2 regions of the Streptomyces sp. NPDC028305 genome follow, and region 1 is predicted to be linked to the other one. Evidence: riboswitches for the same ligand, from Rfam matches in the RefSeq annotation. Region 1 holds a riboswitch; the other holds the start of a gene.
The links. A riboswitch is a leader RNA that binds a small molecule or an ion and turns the genes downstream of it on or off. The one in region 1 is predicted to bind glycine.
Positions count from the first base shown of each region.

Region 1 (3,396 bases):
TGACCGTCGTGCCGACCTCAGGGAGCTGGACGAAGACGACGTCGCCGAGCGAGTTGGCCGCGAACTCGGTGATGCCGACCGTCGACACACCGTCCGCGTCGGCGGCCGACAGCCACTCGTGCTCCTTGCTGTAACGCAGCTGCTGGGGGTTGTTCATAGTCCGATTCTCCTGGATACGGGGGAGTGCTTGGGAAACGGGTCTTGCCTGGTGGGACAGGCGGTAGGAGCGGCGGCGGCCGCGACGGGCGCTCAGCGCCGCTTGTAGAAGGGGAGGGCCACGACCTCGTACGGCTCATGGGTGCCCCGGATGTCCACCGACACCCCCGCCGTGCCCGGCGCGGCGTGCCCGGCGTCCACATACGCCATCGCGATCGGCTTCCCGAGGGTGGGCGAGGGCGCGCCCGAGGTGACCTCGCCGATCACCGTGCCGTCCGCGCCGACGACCGCGTACCCCGCGCGCGGGACCCGGCGGCCCGCCGCGACCAGGCCGACCAGCGCCCGCGGCGGGGCGGTCTCGGCCTGCCGCGCCGCCGTCTCCAGGGCCGCGCGCCCGGTGAAGTCACCGGGCTTGCCGAACTTCACCACCCGGCCGAGCCCCGCGTCGAACGGCGTGGTCCCGCGGGTCAGCTCATGCCCGTACAGCGGCATCCCGGCCTCCAGGCGCAGCGTGTCCCGGCAGGAAAGACCGCACGGGATCAGCCCGGCCGGGGCGCCCGCCTCGGTCAGCGCCTGCCACAGCCGCTCGGCGTCCTTCGGCGAGACGAACAGCTCGAAGCCGTCCTCGCCGGTGTAGCCGGTGCGGGCGATCAGCGCCGGGACGCCCGCGACCGTGCCCGGCAGGCCCGCGTAGTACTTGAGGCCGTCCAGGTCGGCGTCGGTCAGGCCGCTCAGGATCGTGGCCGAGGCCGGCCCCTGGACGGCGATCAGCGCATAGGCGTCACGGTCGTCCCGCACGGCCGCGTCCAGGCCCGCGGCGCGCTCGGTCAGCGCGTCCAGCACCACCTGGGCGTTCGAGGCGTTGGCGACCACCAGGAACTCCTGGTCACCGAGGCGGTAGACGATCAGGTCGTCCAGGATGCCGCCCTCGGCGTCGCAGATCATGGTGTAGCGGGCCCGGCCGATGGCGAGCGCCGACAGATGGCCCACCAGCGCCCGGTCCAGGGCGGCGGCGGCCTGTGGCCCGGTGAGTGTGATCTCGCCCATATGGGAGAGGTCGAAGAGTCCGGCGCGGGTGCGCACCGCGGTGTGCTCGTCGCGCTCGCTTCCGTAGCGCAGCGGCATCTCCCAGCCGGCGAAGTCGGTCATGGTGGCGCCGAGCGCGCGGTGCGTCGCGTCCAGCGCGGTACGGCGGGGGCCGGACGAGGCGGACGGGGGAGACGAGGGGGACGGGGCGTCGGTCATGGGGCTGGCTCCAGGGCGGGACGGCGACGAGGACGACGAGGACGAGTCCTCCCCATCTGTCATCGGAACCTGAGAGGTTCGCCGTGACCCCTTCTCCCGGCCGGCGTCGGAGACGTCGTCGCGGAGAGCGGTCCGGCTTGCACCGTGGGTGGAGCCACGCCAGCGGCTCGCTTTTCAGATCTGCCTCGCCCGCGCGGTATCGGGGCCTGAGAGATTCAAGGGAGGACTTGCTCCTTCGGCGCCCCGGACGGCCGGCACTGCTGCCGGTGGCCGAGGACTCTCCCGCGCGGATTCAAGCGGCCGGTATGGAGTTGCGCGCAACATCATCGCACGTACGCCCGAGAAGGGAAGACCCGCTCGCCCCGCGCCGCCGCTCACCCCGATTCACAAGGCATGAAAGTCCGGCCCACAGGAAGACCACCTTGAAGGACATTACCTTTTCTTGACACTCTTCGGTGACGAGCCGCAGTGACCGACCTAGGAGGACGATCACGGTGCAGGGGCAGGGTACGTACGGGACGACATGTGGGCCCCTGCCGGTGACGCAGGGCGCGGCGCCAACCGGGGGCGTGATCAGACCGGGGCGCCGGGCGGCGGTGCACGACCTGCGCGGCGGCGGCAGCGACGGCGACGGCGGCGGCGGTGACGGCGACGGCGGCGGCGCGGCCGGGCCCGGGCCCGGACCCGGCCGCGGGTCCAGACCCGGACTCGGCGCGCGCGAGCTGCGCTACCGCACCGGGGACATGGTGGTCGCCTCCGGCCTGCCCGGCAGCGGCAAGAGCACCATGATCGGCCAGGCCGTGCCCGGCCTCGACCAGTCCGGCGGCCCGGTGCTGCGGGTGGACTCACAGGACGCCCGCGAGCGCTGGGAGCGGCGGCTGCCCCGCTGGCTGCCGTACGCCCTCTACCGCCCGCTGGTGCGCTGCGCCCACTACGCCGGGCTGCGCCGGGCGCTGCGCTCGGGCGCCAGCGTCGTGGTGCACGACTGCGGCACCCTCTCCTGGGTGCGCCGCTGGCTGGCCCGCGACGCCCGGCGCACCGGCCGCCGGCTGCACATGGTGCTGCTGGACGTGGATGCCGCGGTGGCCCTGGAGGGGCAGGCCGCGCGCGGCCGTGCGGTCTCTCGCTACGCCTTCGGACGGCACCGCCGCGCGGTGGGCCGGCTGGTCGTCGCCGCCGAGGGCGGGCGGCCGCCCGAAGGCTGCGCGTCGGTGGCGGTGCTGGACCGCACGGCCGCGAGCGCACTGCGCCGGATCGGCTTCGAGTGACGCGCGGCGGGGCAGGGGGAGACGGCCTTCATCAACCCTGGTCGGAGGCTGCGTCCACCGGGCGCGGCAGCGGCATGGGGGCGACGGCGTCGTCGGTCGCCTCGGCGGCGGACAGCGGGGTGGCGGCGGTGGTGAAGGGCTTCGGCGCGGCGGGCTTCGCCGCGGGCTTCTGACCGGGCCTCATGGCGCCGGGCTGGTTGGCGTTCTGGTTCGGGGCGCTGGGCTTCGCGCTCGGCTTCTGGGCACCGGGCTTCTGGGCACCCTGCTGGTCCTGGGCGCCCGGCTTCTCGGTGCCCGGCTTCTCGGCGGCTCCCGGCTTCTCGGTACCGGGCTTCTCCGCGGCGCCGGGCTTCTCGGTACCGGGCTTCTCCGGGTTCGGCTTCGGGGCGGGCGTCCGGGCGGCGAGGGCGGACGCCTCCACGGCGACGGTCGACGCCTCGTCCGGGAGCGGCAGCATCGGGGGCGTCATCGGGAGGTCCATCCCGGGGAGCGGGCCGATGAGGGCGTTGAGCAGCTCCAGGATGGCGTCGCCGATACGGGGGAGCGCCGCGGCGGCCGCGTCCGCGTCGCCCGCGGCGACGGCGTCCAGCAGGTCGTCGATCGCCCGCTGGAGCTCGTCCAGCGGGTCCGTCGAGACGTCCGTCGGCATGGTCTGGGCGTACGGCGGGGTCGCGGTCTCTCCCTGCCCGGCGGCCTGGGGCGGCTTCATGCCCTGGTTGTTCTGGTT
Region 1 is NZ_JBVHTN010000004.1:993,948-997,343, forward strand. It holds gene gcvH (glycine cleavage system protein GcvH) at 1-157, opposite strand, end outside; gene gcvT (glycine cleavage system aminomethyltransferase GcvT) at 250-1,401, opposite strand; glycine riboswitch at 1,586-1,696, opposite strand; gene ACZ4WQ_RS20645 (AAA family ATPase) at 1,890-2,669, shown strand; gene ACZ4WQ_RS20650 (hypothetical protein) at 2,701-3,396, opposite strand, start outside.

Region 2 (3,396 bases), on a different contig from region 1:
TTGGCGCGGTGGTAGGCGCGCACGGCCAGCAGCCCGGCCAGCTCGCCCTGCGACCCGGCGTTCGGCTGGAGGGAGACCTGGTCGTAGCCGGTGACCTCGGCCAGCCGCTCCTCCAGCTCGCGGATCAGCGTCAGATAGCCCTGGGCCTGCTCGACCGGCGCGAACGGATGCAGCGCGCCGAACTCCGGCCAGGTGACCGGCTCCATCTCCGTGGTGGCGTTGAGCTTCATGGTGCAGGAGCCGAGCGGGATCATGCCCCGGTCCAGCGCGTAGTCGCGGTCGGCCAGGCGCCGCAGATAGCGCAGCATCGCGGTCTCGGAGCGGTACTTGTGGAAGACCGGGTGGGTCAGATACGTGTCGGTGCGCAGCAGTTCGGCGGGGAGCGCGTCGGCCGCGGCGGCGTCGAGCTCGTCGATGGCGGGCAGGCCGCCGTCCACGCCGAAGGCCGACCAGACGGCGGCGAGCTGGGCGCGCCCGGTGGTCTCGTCGCAGGCGATGCCCACATGGTCGGCGTCGGTCAGGCGCAGGTTGACCCCGGCCTCGCGGGCCGCGGTGACGACCTCGGCGGCCCGGCCCGGGACATACGCGGTCAGGGTGTCGAAGAACGCGCCGTGCACGGTCTCGACGCCCCCGGCCCGCAGCCCCTCGGCGAGCACGGCCGCGTAGCGGTGGGTGCGCCGGGCGATGGTCGAAAGCCCTTCCGGGCCGTGGTAGACGGCGTACATGCCGGCCATCACGGCGAGCAGGACCTGGGCGGTGCAGATGTTGCTGGTGGCCTTCTCGCGGCGGATGTGCTGCTCGCGGGTCTGAAGGGCCAGGCGGTACGCCTTGTCGCCGTCGGCGTCGACGGAGACGCCGACCAGGCGGCCGGGCAGGCTGCGGGCGTAGACCTCGCGGACGGCCATGAACCCGGCGTGCGGGCCGCCGAAGCCCATCGGCACCCCGAACCGCTGGCTGTTGCCGACCGCGATGTCGGCGCCCAGCTCGCCGGGCGAGGTGAGGAGGGTGAGGGCGAGCAGATCGGCGGCGACGGTGACCACGGCGCCGAGCTCATGGGCCCGCTCGATGACCGGGCGCGGGTCGCGCACGGCGCCGGAGGCGCCCGGGTACTGGAGCAGCACGCCGAACACCCCGCGCTCGGCCACCTCGGCCGGTATGCCCGCCGAGAGGTCGGCGACGACCACCTCGACGCCGGTGGGCTCGGCGCGGGTCCGGATGACCGCGACGGTCTGCGGCAGAGTGTCGGCGTCGATCAGGAACACGCCCTGCTTGACCTTGCCCACCCGCCGCGACAGCGCCATGGCCTCGGCGGCGGCGGTGGCCTCGTCCAGCAGCGAGGCGCCGGCCGTGGGCAGCCCGGTGAGGTCCGCGACGACGGTCTGGAAGTTGAGCAGCGCCTCCAGCCGGCCCTGGGAGATCTCCGGCTGGTAGGGCGTGTACGCGGTGTACCAGGCGGGGCTCTCCAGCACATTGCGCAGGATCACCGGCGGGGTGAACGTGCCGTAGTAGCCGAGGCCGATCATCGGGGCGAGCAGCTGGTTGCGCTCGGCCAGACCGCGCAGCTCGGCCAGCACCTCGGCCTCGGTGCGGGCCGGGGGCAGCCCCAGCCCCTCGGCGCTCTTGATGACGTCCGGCACGGCGGCCTGGGTGAGCTCGTCGAGCGAGCCGAAGCCGACCTGCGCGAGCATCTTGGCCTGGGCCTCGGCGTCGGGTCCGATATGGCGCTGCTCAAACGGAGTACCGCGTTCCAGCTCGGTCAGCGAGGTGCGGTTGGCAGTCATCTGCGAGGCCTCCTGGTCTGTACGACCGACGAGGGGCACCACGGCGCGGGGTGCCCGAACGGCCTCCCCCTCTGTCATCTCAACCTGAGAGCTTCACCGGTTCGCGGGCGGCGATCCGGCTTTCACCGTCGGTGAGGAGGGGTTCCGGTGCTGTACTCGCCCGTGGCCCACCCTGCTTTCCAGAGTGACCTCACCCGCACGGTACGTGTGCCTGAGAGTTTCCGGGGAGGATTTGCTCCTTCGGCGCCTCCGACGACATCGTCGAAGAGCTCTCCCGCACGGGGTCTGCAGCCACCGTCAGCCTACCAGCGAGCCTGCCGCCAGGGGTTTTGGGCGAGCGCTCGAGTGGACGGGCACGGAATTGTGGCTTTTCTTAGATATCACGGCATTGACGATGAAACAGTCACCTATGGGAGAGAGTGTGCAGACCGACATCGATCCGCGGACCCTCATCGGCCGGAAGGCCTTGGACCGCGACGGCGCGAAGATCGGCACCGTGGACGAGGTCTACCTCGACGACGCGACCGGCGAGCCGGAGTGGGCCGCGGTACGCACCGGGCTGTTCAGCCGGGACGTGTTCGTGCCACTCGAACCGAGCGAGATCGTCGACGACACGCTGCGGGTGCCGTACGAGCGGGCGCTGATCAAGGACGCGCCGGACTTCGGAGTCGGCCGCCATCTGTCGCCCGAGCAGGAGTTGCAGCTCTACCACCACTACGGTCTCGACGTGAGCGGCTGACCCCGGCCCGGGCCCTGGCCCTGGACCTGGCTTTCGGCCGGGTCGGCCTCGGGGGCGTCGCTCACGGCGGGCCGGATCAGCGGCAGCGGCTCGCCCGGCTCCAACGCCGGGTCGTCGACCGCGAACGTCCGCACCCGGCCCGGCCGCGACCAGGGCTCCTCGAACCGCACGGTCACCCGGCCGACCCCGCTGCCCTGCACCCACCCCGCCCCGTACTCGGCGTGTCGCACATCGAGGCCGGGCAGCCAGCGGCGCGGCCTGGCGGTGTCGTCGGGCTCGTCGCTCCCCTCCAGGACCGCCGGGGCGGGCTCGGGTGTCCCTCCGGCCTCCCGCGCCCCCTCCGCGTCCTCCTGTGCCTCGTGGGCGGCCTGCGCGGCCTGGGCGAACAGATCCTCCTGGGTGTAGTCCGCCAGACCGCTCACGCCCACTCCCAGCAGCCGCACCCCCGCCGTGGTGTCCACGCCCTCCAGCAGCCGCGCCGCAGCCTCCCGCACCACCGTGGGGTCATCCGTCGGCCCGCGCAGCGTCTCGGACCGGGTCAGCGTGGAGAAGTCGTAACGCCGCACCTTGAGCACGACCGTGCGCCCCGAGCGGCCGGCCCCGCGCAGCCGCCGCACACACCGGTCGGCGAGCCGCGCCACCTCCACCTGCACCCGCGTGCGGTCGGTGAGGTCGACGTCGAAGGTGTCCTCCACCGATACGGACTTGGCGTCCCGCTCGGCGACCACCGGCCGGTCGTCCCGCCCCCAGGCCATGCCGTACAGCGACGCGCCATGGGCCTTGCCCAGCAGCCGCACCAGCTCCTCCTCCCCCGCCTCCCGGGTCTCGGCGACCGTGTGGATCCCGGCCCGGCGCAGCGCCTCCCCGGTGGCCGGA
Region 2 is NZ_JBVHTN010000007.1:9,594-12,989, reverse strand. It holds gene gcvP (aminomethyl-transferring glycine dehydrogenase) at 1-1,781, opposite strand, end outside; glycine riboswitch at 1,843-1,970, opposite strand; glycine riboswitch at 1,971-2,068, opposite strand; gene ACZ4WQ_RS29795 (PRC-barrel domain-containing protein) at 2,191-2,520, shown strand; gene ACZ4WQ_RS29790 (DNA polymerase IV) at 2,496-3,396, opposite strand, start outside.
Region 2: another riboswitch for glycine. It lies ahead of gcvP (aminomethyl-transferring glycine dehydrogenase); the one in region 1 lies ahead of gcvT (glycine cleavage system aminomethyltransferase GcvT).